DNA from 2 places in the Paenibacillus sp. 2RAB27 genome. Region 2 is predicted to be linked to the other one. Evidence: riboswitches for the same ligand, from Rfam matches in the RefSeq annotation. Region 2 holds a riboswitch; the other holds the start of a gene.

Region 1 (7,933 bases), on a different contig from region 2:
GCCAAGCTTCTGTTGCTTGGTTTGCAAATAACTAAGGTTATCTTTCTTGCTCTCCATCTGAATCGGAACGCGCTCATCTACTTCAAGGCCATAGCCTTCTAAGCCTTTGATTTTACGCGGATTATTCGTCAACAAACGAAGTTTCGTGATGCCTAGATCTTTGAGAATTTGTGCACCAATGCCATAATCACGAAGATCTGGAGCAAATCCAAGCTTAATATTCGCTTCTACGGTGTCTAATCCCTGCTCTTGGAGGACATAGGCCTTCAATTTATTGATTAAGCCAATACCGCGACCTTCCTGTCGCATATATAATAATACACCATTGCCCTCTTCATCAATCTGTTTTAGTGCTGCATCGAGCTGCGGACCACAATCACAACGATGAGAGTGGAACACATCACCTGTCAAACACTCCGAATGGACGCGCACCAAAGTTGGTTTGGAAGGGTCAATGGTCCCTTTAACTAAAGCTACATGTTCCTTATCATCCAATTGATTCGTATAAGCAATCGCTTTGAATGTTCCAAAATCCGTTGGCAGATCCACTTCAACCTCGCGCTTCACCAACTTTTCTTGTTGATTGCGATACTGAATAAGGTCTTGGATCGTAATGATGCTAAGCTCATGCTTCGCTGCAATTTCCATCAGATCCGGCACTCTTGCCATGGTACCATCTTCTTTAATAACTTCACAAATAACGCCTGCCGGATACGAATCACAAAGAATAGCCAAGTCGATCGTTGCTTCTGTATGGCCTGCTCTGCGAAGTACACCGCCTTTTTTGGCAATCAAAGGGAAAATGTGACCTGGTCTGCGGAAATCCTGTGGTTTCGTGGACGGATCGATTAACCCTTGAATCGTTCTGGAACGCTCATGAGCTGAAATCCCTGTGCTTGTATCTGTATGATCAACAGAAACCGTGAAAGCTGTACCGTGATAATCGGTGTTGCGCGCTACCATTGGAGGCAGATCAAGTTCTTTGGCTCTGTCTTCGGTAATCGGTGTGCAGACGAGCCCACGACCTTCTTTAATCATGAAGTTGATCACTTCTGGTGTCGTTTTATCAGCAAGGGCGATAAAGTCACCTTCATTTTCCCGATCTTCATCATCTACGACAATAATTACTTTACCTAATTTTAGATCCGTAATAGCCTCTTCAATCGTATTGAACCGAATGGGTTGTGTCATATACACCTCTCCTAACTTACATAAAGCCATTATCTGCTAAAAAGCTTGCGGTCAGCTTACTTTTCTTAGGCTCTCCGTTTCCGTGAGCAGAAGTATCAGAAGGACCGAATTTGAGCAGTCGTTCCATATATTTGCCAAGAACATCACATTCAATGTTGACTGTATCTCCGGCTTTTTTGTCATGGAGAACCGTTTGCGCAAGTGTATGCGGGATAATCGAAACGGAAACATCGCTTTCTGTGACATCTACAACCGTCAAACTAATCCCGTCGATCGTGATGGAACCACCTGGAATGATGTAGCGGAATATATGCGGATTCTCCGGTGCGAACCGGTACACAACGGCATTCTCTTCCGGTATGCGGGATAGGATCGTTGCTGTGGCATCCACATGACCTTGGACAATATGTCCGCCAAATCGACCGTTCGCCGCCATCGCCCGCTCCAAATTAACTCGCGTGCCCGATTGTAGCTTCCGTAGATTCGTCTTCCGATACGTTTCAGGCATCACATCAACGGAGAAGGAATCACTGTCATACGAAATGACGGTGAGACACACACCATTAACGGCAATACTGTCCCCTAAATGGACGTCTTCCAGTATTTTTTTGGCGCCAATGGTCAGCACCATGGCTTGCCCTCCACTATGAATGCGGCGCATGTGGCCGATTTCTTCAACAATGCCGGTAAACATGCCACTCCTCCGTTCTCTAGCTCTTATACAACGGATAACCGGTTATACAAATATCCGGTCCGAATTGCTCGACACGCAGTCGGTCGAGCGTTATAGCATCATCCATCTTCGCGTAGCCGTCGAAGTGGATGTTCGCAGGTGCTGCCTGGCCCCCGCCGATAATTTTCGGCGCAAACATCAGCACCAGCTTATCAATCAGGCGCCGCTCCAGCATGGCGCCGTTCAAGCGGCCTCCACCCTCGAGGAGGATGGAGCCGATCTCGCGCTCGCCGAGCTGCTGCATGGCGAGCATCAGATCCACCTGCGGGCCGTCCCCGCAGGTGAGGACCGTAATGCCGCGCGCTTCCAGCGCGGCACGGCGCTCTGCGGGCGCCTGTGCGCTCGCGAGCAGGATCGTCGGCTGACGATCCTGTTCGGTGAGCACGCGGGCGCCGAGCGGGACTCGCAGCTGCGAGTCCGCGATGATGCGTACCGGCTGCACAGCCGGTACGTCGCCGCGCGTGCTCAGCTGCGGGTCGTCGGCGATGACGGTCTGCACGCCGACGAGGATACCCTGGTGCCGATGGCGCAGGGTATGAACAAAAGCTCGCGACTCCGCGGATGTAATCCACTTGCTGTCGCCGGTTTTGGAAGCGATGCGGCCGTCCAGGGTGCTCGCGGTCTTCATCGTCACAAAAGGCATACGCGAGACGATGAATTTGTTGAAAACCTCGTTCAGCTTCGCGGATTCTTCACCTAGCAAGCCTACGCTCACTTCCAATCCATACGCGCGCAGCTTGGCGATTCCCGTCCCAGCAACTACCGGATTCGGATCCGTGGTAGCCACGACAACACGAGTCACACCAGCTTCGATGAGGCGGTCGCAGCATGGCGGTGTTTTGCCATGATGACTGCAGGGCTCCAAGGTCACATAAGCTGTACTCCCCTTAGCTTCCTCGCCCGCCATACGCAAGGCCAAGACCTCTGCATGCCCCTCTCCGCGCTTCAAATGTGCACCCATGCCAACAATGCGGCCCTCTTTGACAAGAACACAGCCAACTACAGGATTGATTCCCGTTTGTCCAAGTGCGCGCTCTGCCATCTGAAGCGCAAGTCTCATATAGGTTTCGTCATTCAACAGCTCCATGGATGATCACCGCCTTCTTAACTCAATCCTTGATTCTAATGCAAAAAAGCCCCTTCCGCTTACGGATGGGGGCCAGAGATTGTTTAGATAACACGAATAAACTCCTGCTGTTACGCTTGTCACATTTTTGATCAAATCAAACAATACCGACGAGGTAGCCCTTTTGGACAGACCTGCCGAATTTAGATTAATGTGAAAAAATGAACAAGCATGCTAGCGAAATGACATTCGCATTTTCCTTCTCCCATCCAGACTATACTGTCGGTCCCGGAGTTCCACCAGGTCAACCGTAGCGAAGCTGTTGTCAGGTACCGCTAGCTTCACAACGGGTCACGGACTGATCGCAACCATGTACACGTACATGAGTACGAATCACCGCCGGTGTGGAATTTCACCACGCCCCGAAGGTTTTGCATACTATAAAAGAGATTAATAACTAAACCTTAGCTACTAATTTCTTTATTACACAAAAATTTATCACTCACGCATGAAAATTGCAAGGTCTTTTTTCATTTTTTCTGATAAAACTTGTCGGAATTAATGGATTTGGAACTCATCCTTGTTGAATTTACTATGAATTCATTGTTCTAATAAAGCAATATCTGAGCAAATCGTTCCTTCTTCCCAATGAGGATTTGCATAGCCTGCGGGTGCATTCAGATACGTCAACCAAGCCATGTCGAAGCCAGCTTTCTTCTTGGCCGATACGCAAGCGTTTCGAGGGTCAACTCCTCTGGACATCTCTGTTAAAAGTTCCTTCCGCAGCAGTGAAAAACGTTTGATTGTACTGCTAAACTCTGCTTCCTTATCGGGATTTATCCCACCTTGTACCCACTCGCCTTCAAAAATAAAAGCATAGTCATGATTAGACACGGCTTGCATCTCGATGGCTTCTGAATAATCACGTAACGCCTGCTCCCTGTATCCGTACGACTCAGCCCACATGCCACTTATCAGTCGATGATACGGTGTAGGTGTTTGCACATAGACTCGCTCAGTACGTTTGAGAGTATTTTCAACAATCGCATACGTCTCCGTGAATTCCTGCTGCCACGGTCCCGCTCCAACTGAACCGATTAACCCACCTGTCAGTTGAAGCTTCCTATCTCGAATATCCGCTTTGGATACACTGGCTATCAGAGCCGTTCCCGTGTATGTTTCAAGTTTTCTACCTACCCATGATGACACAGCATATTCGGAAAAAGTAGTGTGTGCGCCGCTATTTATGGATACCCAAACAATCTCTGGCTTGCTATCACCTGTAAGATCAGCAATGGTCATGACGTTTGCTCGGCCGTTATTCGCAGATGTGAAATTCAAATATTGAAGGGTGTACCGGCTATCCTCATAATCAATGATTACCCCATAAGACTTTCGTTCCTGTTCCAAGCCTGTTTGCTCATCCCGAATATCCTCAATTAACACAGCTACCCATTCATTCGAAACCCCATCTTGATCCAAATCAGTCTGGATGACATCTAAGGCCACTTTCTGAGAATCATATGGCGATACTCGTATTTGAAGCCATTCCGTCAGATCAGGAATAGGTTCAGCTACATGGCTTAGCTCTATTCTAAGCTGTTCCATCAAAGGCCGCCTCACCGTTTCTGAGGGCGTTTTAGCTACAACTACATCAGATATCAAGGAGACATGTTGCGGGCTTTGAACATTGACTGTCGGCTTCTCTCTTCCTGTCAGAGTGAATAGACAGAGTATAGCCAACCCTATACCTGTTCCTACATAAAGTAACCATTTCTTTTTCAAACCGACATCACCTTTCATACGTATTCCCTTTTTAAGTTTGACGTATCCGCGTTCAGATAGGTTCTGCTTGACTTGATATAACAACCTTTGATGAGTTGGAAAGGGTTTATCTGCGTTGGAGAAGTTGCTGGGTAGTTAGGCAATAGCATTGTTAAGTTACTTGTGAGCTGGATTGTTGAGGTGCTTACGAACTACTGATGAGTTGATTTGTTGAGTAGCTAATTTGTATGGTTGGGGTTGGGGTTCGCTCTTGGGGTTGCGGTTGCGGTTCGCTCTTTGGGGCTCTTGAAGGTTGGCTGCTGACAGTCTGGTTCGGGTACTCTACTTGCTTACTTCACTCTACACATCACAACTTACCTGTAAAATATACAGCTAATCCAGATGAATTCCATCAAATATTCCAATTAGATGGAAAATATCCAGCTAAATCTCCTCAAAACACTCATTTCCTTAAATATGCTCGAAAATAACTTCAGGAAATCCATCTAATTGGCTTATTCTCAAGAAAACTAAATAATTAACTACAGAAAATCCATCTATTTGCGCTTAGGCTCTAAATACATAGCACCACTCGGCACAGTAAATCCATGCTTTTGCCAACGCTCCAGACCCTCGCGTCACGCACAAATACAAAAACTGCCCAGACCTAAGTCTGAGCAGTTCATATGACAGAAATTATACTTCTACAACTTCTACTTTTTCCATTTTGTCTTTGCCTTTGAATGCATCAACAAGCTCCATACCTTTGGATACTTTACCGAACACCGTGTGTCCGCCATCCAAATGTGGTTGCGGTTGGTATGCGATGTAGAATTGACTTCCGCCTGTGTTACGACCAGCATGCGCCATCGCTAGGGAGCCGCGCTCATGTTTGTTCGGGTTGATTTCACAGTTGATTTGGTAACCAGGGCCACCAGTTCCTGTTCCAGTTGGGCAACCACCTTGTGCTACGAATCCTGGGATTACGCGGTGAAAAACAAGTCCGTTGTAGAAACCGGAGTTTGCTAGTTTTTCAAAGTTAGCGACAGTGTTCGGTGCATCTTTCTCAAAAAGATCGATAACAACCTCTCCGCCACCTGCTAGTTGAATTTTTGCTTGTTTTGCCATTATGTGGTTCACTCCTTTAGGAAATAATATCTTATTCTACTATGAATGGCTGCATTACACAAACAGCAGGAGGAACCCTGCATAACTAGGGGCCTCCTGCTGATTTCATACTACGATTAAACCGTCTTGCTGACTTGTTTCATTCTAGCTGGAATTACGTCATTCCCTACGATTTGATCAAAGGATTCACGTTTCACGACAAGGTCGCTTTGGCCGTCTTTGACAAAAACAACACCCGGTCTGCGAATACGGTTATAGTTGCTAGCCATCGAGTAATTGTAAGCTCCTGTGCTCGATACCGCCAGAATATCACCTGCAGCTACCTTCGGCAGATTCACATCCCAGATCAACATATCGCCGCTTTCACAGCATTTGCCGGCAATCGAAACAACTTCAGCTGGCTGCTCTGCAGCGCGGTTCGCGAGACCCGCTTCGTATACAGCTTCGTATAGGGCAGGACGTGGATTGTCAGTCATACCGCCATCTACAGCCACATACTTACGAACACCGGGAATATCCTTCGTTGTGCCGACCGTGTAAAGCGTTGTCCCTGCATCGCCTACGATGCTACGACCCGGTTCAACCCAAATTTCCGGTAGCGGATAGCCGTTGCTGCCGAAATTCGTTTTAATAGCATCTGTAATAGCCTTCACATACACAGCTACAGGCAGAGGTGTATCTTCACTCACGTAACGAATTCCGAAGCCACCGCCCAGGTTAATTACTTTGAACGTAACATCTAATTCAGTGCGGACATGAATCGCAAATTCGGCCATTTTCTCAGCCGCAATTCGGAACCCTTCGACTTCAAATATCTGTGAACCAATATGTGAATGGATGCCCAAAAGTTCTAAATTGGAAAGCTGTGAAGCCTCCTCAATCGCGCGGAATGCAGATCCATTCCCCAAATCGAAGCCGAATTTGGAATCCGTCTGGCCTGTTGAAATATATTCATGCGTGTGCGCCTCTACACCTGGCGTAATCCGCAATAAAATTTTCACCTTTTGGCGTTTCTCAGTTGCAATTGCATTTAGCATTTGTAGCTCGATAAAGTTATCTACGACGAAACATCCAATTTTGGCATCAATGGCCATTTCCATCTCGGAAATGGTTTTGTTATTCCCGTGGAAGTGAATACGTTCTGCTGGGAAGCCCGCTTGAAGCGCTGTATACAGCTCGCCATCGGATACAACATCCAAGGACATACCTTCTTCTTCTACAATTCGGCACATGGCCATCACGCAAAACGCTTTACTTGCATAGGCTACTTGAAATTTCAGCCCAGAAGCTTCAAAAGCTTCAACGAACTCTCGACAACGCTGACGAACAAGTGTCTCATCGAAAACATAGAGAGGTGTGCCGAATTCGGCTACCAACTTCGTCGTATCGACACCGCCAATTTCGAGGTGGCCTAGATCATTTAATTTACTGGTACCATGTAAATACATAGCTATATTTTCCCCTCTCTACTTGAACCTTCCCTATGCCAAATTCCGCTAAAGAGGTCGCATACATACTTATAAAAGTACCATAGCGCACATCTATTTGACAATACATGCGCCTAGAACAACAAAAAAGGGCTGAATAATTTCAGCCCTTTCCATACGCTATGTTTTAGATTGACGGGTACCATCAATTGGCTTCGTTATGCTAAGCCTTGTTTTGCTTGCCAATACTGGACGACGCAGCAGGATGGAGAAAAAGCTTTTGGCATTAAATGGAATAAACGGCCACATATAGGGGGCATTGTAGGATTTCTTTGAAGCCAACATAATAAGCCATAATGTGGAACCAATCACAAACCCAGGAACTCCAAAAATAGACACAATTATTAACAGCGCTAGCCTCACGATTCGATTAGCTAAACCTAACTCATAGCTTGGTGTAGCGAACATACCGATTGAAGCAAGTGCAAGGTAGAGGATCACTTCGTTGATAAAGAGCCCTGTCTTTACTGCAATGTCTCCGACTAAAATCGCGGCCACCAAGCCCATCGCGGTTGCTAGCGGTGAAGGAGTATGTACGGCCGCCATCCGCATGAGATCTATTCC
Region 2 (7,933 bases):
TTTCCAATTGTGAACGAGTCATCAATTCGAATGAAAGGTAAGGACTTTAAAGAACTGATTGCCACGACGACATATGCCACTAGTACGAATGAAGCAACGCCTATCCTAACGGGTACATTGTTTGCACAACGAGATGGGTCTCTAAGGATTGTTTCCTGTGATCGTCATCGTCTGGCTCGAATTGATTTTGAAAACGAAGGAGAAAATTTTCAAACCGTTCTACATGGTTCGGTTTTAGTAGAACTTGCCAAGATTCTAGGCGACGATGAATTGGAAATCAGCTTTCACAATGCATTACTCGTGAAATCTAATGAATTCACTTTTTATTCCAGAATCTTAGATGGAAGCTATCCAGAGACGGAAAGACTCATTCCGACTAGCTTCTCAACAGAGATGACCGTTAATAAGCGTGATATTACTGAGGCACTGGAAAGAGTGCTAATTGTAGCAAAAGAGAACAAGTCAAATCTAGTTAAACTAAACCTTAGTAAAGATGGGATTGTGATCGAATCTAAGGAACAAAAAAAGCGTGCAAAAGAAACCGTTGATGTAAAAAAATACATCGGCAATGCATTGACTGTTAATTGCAATGGAAAATACCTTGCTGATGCACTTAAAGCAATTGGGACTATGGAAATCGAGCTTTGTTTGAATGACCAGATGGAACCGATTATTGTTCGTGGCAAGGATGAGTTATCCCTACACCTAATACTTCCATATCGAACATGAAGACGATCATTTTAAAGATACATGCCATTCCCCCATCACTTAACGTTATCGAGCGTATGCATCATTTTGCCCGACAGAAGGCTAAGAATCAATGGGAAGAAGAAGTAGGTTGGGAAGCGAAAGCACAAAAAGTTATACCAGCAAAGCCGCTCATTAAATGTAAAGTTCAACTGATCTACCACTTCCGAGATAACCGAGGTCGGGACCCAGATAACTATGCTGGTAAGTGGACACTTGATGGATTAAGGAAAATCGGAATCATTGCCAATGATACATTCAATCACATTGATCTAAAGGCTGTTCTAGGTGAACCCAATAAGAAGAGCCCACATATGGAAGTAGTCATTGAATACGAGGGGAATGAAACAGTTGACACAACAACAAGAACTGAATCCTGAATTTGAAGAAGATGAAAACCAAGTTACCTTATCAATTGTTGACGATGTCTTTAAAATACCATCTTGTTATCCGGGGGATTGATTAATTGAAAACTGAATATACAGCAGCATTTTTATTCGGAGGAATTGGTGGAGGAAGTTTAGGCTTCTCAGGTTCTAGAGCAGAATACATGGGTAAAATCGCAAAGTTCAGGTCGTTGTGCAGCATAGATTCAGATCCTGTTGTTTGCAAAAATTACGAAGCAATTACGGGCGGAAAAGCAGTGCAGATGGATTTGTTTGATCGGCAGCAATATACAGACTTCTACGGAAATGAACCACCTAAAGAGTGGCAGGAAGCTTCTCCTTGGGACATATGGAAGGCTTTTGGCGAACAAGTCCCAGATGTAATATTCACTTCTCCACCTTGTAAGGGATTCAGTGGCTTATTACCTGAGAAGTCAGCAAGTAGCAAGAAATATCAAGCCCTTAACTTGTTGACGATCCGCGGCATCGATATCTCACTAGCGGCTTGCAGGGATTATGGAGGGGAGCTTCCAGCGTTATTTTTACTCGAAAATGTACCTCGAATAATGACGCGAGGCAAAAAGATTCTCCAACTCATCAAAGCAACGTTAAGGAAATACGGATATCTGGTTAACGACGAAACTCATGATTGCGGTGAGATTGGAGGTTTAGGGCAGCACCGAAAAAGGTATCTCCTGATTGCAAGGAATGAAAAAAGGATGCCTGCCTTTATATATAAACCTGAAATTAAGCCACTCAAGACAATTGGAGATGTAATTGGACTGTTACCTTTACCTGGAGACGAAATTAATGGAGGTCCGATGCATAGGGTTCCAATGCTTCAACGTAAGACGTGGGAGCGATTAGCATTTATCCCCGCTGGCGGAGATTGGCGGGACCTTGAGAAAGTTGAGTTTGAAAAATATAGATTAGAGCATTCACCACGAGCTGGTGCTTGGGCGGTTGATGATTGGGATAAAACGGGAAGGACGGTCACTGGCGGCGCTGGAGTAGGTAGAAGCAATGGACTGTCAGCAGTCAATGATCCAAGAACAGGTTTTAAGAGCGGCACTCATGCATCAATATATCGTGTGTCAAAGAATGACGAGCCAGCACCAACCGTAACAGGTGCTATGAGACCTAATAATGGATCGCTTTGTGTAGGTGATCCAAGGTTAAGTGAAAGAGAAAGCAGGCACCCTGGAGTGTACCGTATCGTGAGGGCTGACGAAACGTCCCCTTGTGTAACTGGAACTAGGTTTGGAAGTGGTGCCATAGCCGTAGCTGATCCAATGCTTAATGCTCGAAGTCAACGATATCCCGGTACTTATCGGGTCGAGGATTGGAATGAAGCTTCAAATACAATTCTCGGTCAAACAGATATTCAATGTGGAGCACCATCCATAAATGATCCTCGACTAGGCTGTTCTCCCCGAGCTGGATCATACGGAGTTCAGAAATGGGATGAACCAGCAACTACTGTAACAGGTTCTGGGGATGTTCATTCAGGAAGTACAGCTATCGCAGACCCTCGCATTCCTGATCACAATGAGAGATGCGTGATGGTCATAATCTCAGAAGATGGAACGTGGCATCGTCCGATGACTACATATGAGCTTGGAGCACTTCAAGGGTTCCCTAGCCATTTGCCTGATGGCAGGCCATTTCAATTAGAAGGTTGTAGCGATGCTAAAGCTCGCGAATACGTGGGCAACGCGGTTCCACCGGATGCAGCTGAAGGAATGGCAAATGTGATCCTTATGGCAATGGTGATGTCTGATGCAGGGATATCATTCACTTTTAGTCATCAGGAAGTATGGGTTGTTCCACAAGGTGAAAGTCCAGAATCAGCCATTATACATTAATTTATCAAAATAACATTTGTTGAAATAAAGGTAATTATACAAGCACTTAAAAGCATTAGATAATACAAGATAACCATTAACGGAGATAAGAGGTGATATTTTGTTTACAAAAAATAAGGAAGACTTACCTTTGGTGTTAGAAGCTAAGGACATTCAAAGTATTTTATCCATCGGCAGGCGACAGACATATGAATTACTTGAAAAACCACCATTTCATGTTGAACGAATTGGTAAGCGCGGAATCATAAAAGTATCTAGAGAAACGTTTTTTAATTGGCTCGAAGGTGGAACGAAGCAGGGATTATAAATCCTTGCTTTTTTTGTTTTTCTGGTGATAAGATAGCATTCAAATGTAGCGTTTCTTTGGTTGAAAATCTGGTAGGATTATGGTTGGAACCGTGGTAGGATTTTGGTAGGATACTTGATGAAGTTTATAGGAAACAAGGGATCATCAACGGAAACTGAGAACTGATGAAAACTCAGTAATATCAAGGGTTTAGGTAACGATATGAACACCAAAGGAAACTAAAAGAACCTACAAATAACGAATATGAACCTTCGGGGCAGGGTGCAATTCCCTACCGGCGGTGAGGATACATGCATGCGTGTATCTCCAGCCCGCGACTCTCAGCCAGTAATGGCTGGGACTGATTTGGTGTGATTCCAAGGCCGACGGTATAGTCCGGATGAGAGAAGGTGAAGAACAAACTTGTTAAATTTCATCATTTAACAGGTCTGTTTGTCAATGCCCCCGCCATTATCATGAGCGGGGGCATTGTTCTTCGAGAAGGTTCAATTCAAACCGTTATTTAGGAGGTTTTTGAATTGGAAAATGCATTTAAGTTTGGAAATAAGGGCGCGACTCTTCAACCCACACGTACGAGTGGTATGAGGGGGATCTGGTATGTCGCTCTTGGCGCAACCCTGTGGGGACTGGATCCTCTGTTTCGCATCTTGTTACTGAAAAGCTTTACCTCGGCGCAAATCGTATTCATCGAACATGTTCTATTGGCCATTTACGCTGTGCCCGTATTGATGAAGTATCGTCGTACGTTAACAGGTAAGCTTTCGCTTGCTGTTATTGGAGTTCTGCTGTTCATTTCGTGGGGTGGATCGGCCATTGCCACCATTCTATTTACCGCGGCTTTCTCTCAAGGCAGCGCCAATGCGATCTTGCTTCTACAGAAATTACAGCCCTTATTCGCAATTATCCTAGCTCGTGTGCTGCTCAAAGAGACGTTGCCGTCGAAGTTTTTCGCCTATATCGGGGTGGCCCTGTTAGGTACCTATCTGTTGACGTTCGGCCTCGGGTTACCTGGTATGGGTTTGAAGGATTTAGGTACAATAAGCTGCTTATTTTCCATATTGGCGGCTGTTTTGTGGGGCGGCTCCACGGTGATGGGGAAATTCCTGCTTCAGAAAAAGTTGAATTTCCCTGTCGTGACCTCACTTCGCTTCTTGCTGGCACTTCCACTTCTGACGATTGTTCTGTTAGCAAGTGGTGACCATTGGGGATTGAACGGATCGAGCAGTGAGTTGACGATAATCGCGGTAAACCTGCTGTTCCAAGCCTTTTTCCCAGGATTGCTCAGCATGCTGCTTTATTATAAAGGCTTGTCCACCACCAAAGCGTTCTTTGCGACGTTAGCTGAACTTGCATTCCCAGCAGTTGGGGTCTGTATGAACTGGCTTGTATTTGGTCAAAAGCTGACGATAGGTCAGCTGCTTGGGTTTATACTTATCTGGTTGACGCTATGGTTTATGAGTCGTAACAATAGGAATGTGACAGCTTGATACCTCCGACATCCTGCTCATGGCTAACGGCCACAGGAGCTTCTATTAAACCGGAAAGTACGAAATAAGAAAACTAACGGACAGAGAAGACGTTAATCTATGAAATATGCCATTATATGGGGTATCATTGCCATAATAGCGGCTCCTGCGTCCGTTAGCTCCTAAAAAGAACTACTTTGACCGCAATAGCGTCAATCATGTCCGTTAGGACATTGCAACTAGCAGCACCAATGAGATCATCCCTTACACAAGGCTGCTAGAGGTCCGAAAATTGCACTAGTCAAATAATGTAAGATGATTTAAGCTTGACTCATTGATTGTGTTGAGGAGGGCTATGAAAGATGGAAATCAAATTATTTAAAGCATTGTGGGGCATGGAAGGCTCGCTAGAATCCCAATTTGAACGAATTGCAGCAGCGGGTTATGTGGGAATTGAGGCACCGATGCCGACACTTGCCGATGAAGATCGCTTCCGAAAGCTGTTGGAAGCCAATCAATTGGACTATATTTCCATGGTGTTTACCGCTGGACCTGACCATATCGCTTCTTTTGCTGAGCAAGTGGCACGGGCGGTTTCATTTCGTCCCGTTAGCATTACATCCCACAGCGCCAAGGATTCGATGCCTTTTGAAGAGCAAGTTGAATTCTTTCGTGAAGCGGCTGAAATTGAGAAAAGATACGGGATTGCGATCGGTCATGAAACGCATCGCGGCAGAGCCTTGTATAATCCATGGGAAACAGGCAGACTGCTAGATGCCGTGCCTGGGATCAACCTAACAGCCGATTACAGCCACTGGTGCTGTGTAGCCGAGACAACCTTAGAGAATGAAGAGGAGAATTTGCATAAAACCTTTTCCCGTGTCCAGCATATTCATGGCCGAGTAGGCTATGCACAAGGACCTCAAGTGCCAGATCCAAGAGCACCGGAGTATGCAAACGAATTGCAGAGGCACATGAGCTGGTGGGATAGCATCGTACAAGCGAAGCAGGAGGCAGGACTAACGACAATCACCTTTACGCCAGAGTTTGGGCCCCCAGGGTATTTGCACACCTTGCCATTCACCAACCAACCTGTTGCAGATTTATGGGAAGTTTGCCTTTGGATGGGAGAACATTTCAAAGGACAATATAAGAGTATCTAATCTTATTACTCTCAGTTGAAGGTATAATCATGCTCAATAAACTAAAGAAAATGCCAGCATCAAGACATATTGTTATCGCTTATGTGATTGGTATTTTTCTAATTGCTATTCTTCTTAAATTACCTATTAGTTTAAAACCGGGCGCCACGATCTCTTTCGTGGACGCCCTCTTTACATCTGTTAGTGCAGTCAGCGTGACAGGTCTGACGACGGTTGGTATCACGGATACGCTTAGCAATTTCGGTATTGGCGTACTTATCGTTGCTTTTCAATTCGGTGGGATCGGCGTCATGACATTGGGGAGCTTCTATTGGCTATTGTTCTGTCAGGAAATCGGATTGCTGCAGCGAAAGATGATTATGATTGACCAGAATCGCCACCATTTATCTGGATTGGTTCAGTTAATGCAGCTAGTGTTGGGCTTTACGCTGATTCTAGAGGCGATTAGTACATTGGCATTTGGCTTGTATTTTTATTTTACTGGTGAATACGGGTCGATTGGGAAAGCAGTGTATTATGGGATGTTTCATACCATTTCCGCATTTACGAATGCTGGATTTGATCTATTCGGCAACTCCTTGCTGAATTATTCGAGTGATTATTTCGTTCAGGCGCTTACGATATTCCTGATTGTATTAGGCGGGATTGGGTTCCCTGTCGTGGCTGAGTTGCGAGAATATTGGTGGGGCGGGCATAAGAATTTCCGTTTCTCCCTTTTTACCAAGCTGACCCTCGTGACGACATCGGTGTTGCTACTGTTCGGAACGATCGGCTTCTGGTTGACGGAGCGAACACATGCGTTGGCAGGGATGAGCTGGCATGGGAAAATAATCACCGCACTCTTCACATCCGTCACATCGCGCAGCGCTGGACTTACAACGATTGATATGTCTACCATTACAGAGGCAAGCTTATTGCTTGTTTCTATCTTAATGTTTGTTGGGGCAAGCCCATCCTCTATGGGGGGCGGTGTTCGAACAACGACCGTAGCCGTTATTGTCCTTGCCCTTATTGCTTATGCGCGCGGGGAGAAAGAACCGAAGGTATTCAGTCGGATGATAAGCCAAGAGGACTCACTCAAAAGCTTTGTGTTTTTCCTAACGGGTATAGCACTGCTTCTCGGAGGGATCTTCGTCCTGCTGATAGCTGAACCTAACCGTTGGGGAGTGTCTGCGATCCTATTCGAGGTGGCGTCTGCGTTCGGCACGTGTGGTTTATCCACGGGAATTACCGCAGATCTTGGTACCGCTAGCAAAATCTCACTCGTCGTGCTCATGTTCATTGGACGCATCGGATTGTTCTTGTTTTACTCCCTGTTTACCAATGGGAAAAAGAAACCGGTCATCCGGTACCCAGAGGAGAAGCTCATCATTGGATGATTAGCCTTCCAGTGGAAAATTATTGAATACCATAAGTTGTAAAATGTTATAATAAGATAAAACGCAGCCTAGGAGGATCCTGTGGCTGTTTTTCTTTTGAATTCTGGGGGATTTTGACTACAGGAGTCGAATTCACAAATAATTTACCCAGGAAAGTGAAACGTGTTTTAATTTTATGCGTATCAGATAAGGGAGTTCACTAAAACAGGTAAGCGAAGGGAGGTGACCTCGTTGACAATCAGTTTAGTCAAAGGTCAGAAGATTGATTTAACAAAAGGTAACGCAGGTCTTTCTAAAGTTGCGGTTGGATTGGGTTGGGATCCTGCTGTTGTTGAGAAAAAGGGGTTCTTCGGTACTAAGAAATCGACAGTTGAGATCGATTGTGATGCTTCCGCAATTCTATTGGATGAAAAGGGAAGAATCACGAATCAGAAACATGTGATTTATTTTGCTAATCTACAAAGCCCTGATGGTTCTGTCGTTCACTCTGGTGACAACCGTACCGGAGAAGGCGATGGTGACGATGAGACGATTGCTATTCAATTAGGACAAGTTCCTGCGGATGTGAATAAAATTGTTTTCGTCGTCAATATTTATGACTGTGTGAATAGAAAACAAGA

Evidence for each region. Region 2 has a riboswitch for FMN ahead of AB4114_RS11420 (DMT family transporter). Riboswitches for the same ligand answer to the same signal wherever they lie in the genome.
Region 1: another riboswitch for FMN. It lies ahead of ribD (bifunctional diaminohydroxyphosphoribosylaminopyrimidine deaminase/5-amino-6-(5-phosphoribosylamino)uracil reductase RibD); the one in region 2 lies ahead of AB4114_RS11420 (DMT family transporter).

Annotation. Positions count from the first base shown of each region.
Region 1 is NZ_JBFRGR010000001.1:334,980-342,912, forward strand. Features, by position in the region: gene AB4114_RS01590 (bifunctional 3,4-dihydroxy-2-butanone-4-phosphate synthase/GTP cyclohydrolase II) at 1-1,191, opposite strand, end outside; gene ribE (riboflavin synthase) at 1,208-1,885, opposite strand; gene ribD (bifunctional diaminohydroxyphosphoribosylaminopyrimidine deaminase/5-amino-6-(5-phosphoribosylamino)uracil reductase RibD) at 1,902-3,011, opposite strand; FMN riboswitch at 3,244-3,424, opposite strand; gene AB4114_RS01605 (hypothetical protein) at 3,591-4,775, opposite strand; gene AB4114_RS01610 (peptidylprolyl isomerase) at 5,451-5,882, opposite strand; gene lysA (diaminopimelate decarboxylase) at 5,999-7,330, opposite strand; gene AB4114_RS01620 (spore germination protein) at 7,490-7,933, opposite strand, start outside.
Region 2 is NZ_JBFRGR010000006.1:126,888-134,820, forward strand. Features, by position in the region: gene dnaN (DNA polymerase III subunit beta) at 1-729, shown strand, start outside; gene AB4114_RS11405 (hypothetical protein) at 726-1,127, shown strand; gene AB4114_RS11410 (DNA cytosine methyltransferase) at 1,214-2,998, shown strand; gene AB4114_RS11415 (helix-turn-helix domain-containing protein) at 3,099-3,305, shown strand; FMN riboswitch at 3,549-3,700, shown strand; gene AB4114_RS11420 (DMT family transporter) at 3,887-4,792, shown strand; gene AB4114_RS11425 (sugar phosphate isomerase/epimerase family protein) at 5,134-5,934, shown strand; gene AB4114_RS11430 (TrkH family potassium uptake protein) at 5,964-7,313, shown strand; gene AB4114_RS11435 (TerD family protein) at 7,545-7,933, shown strand, end outside.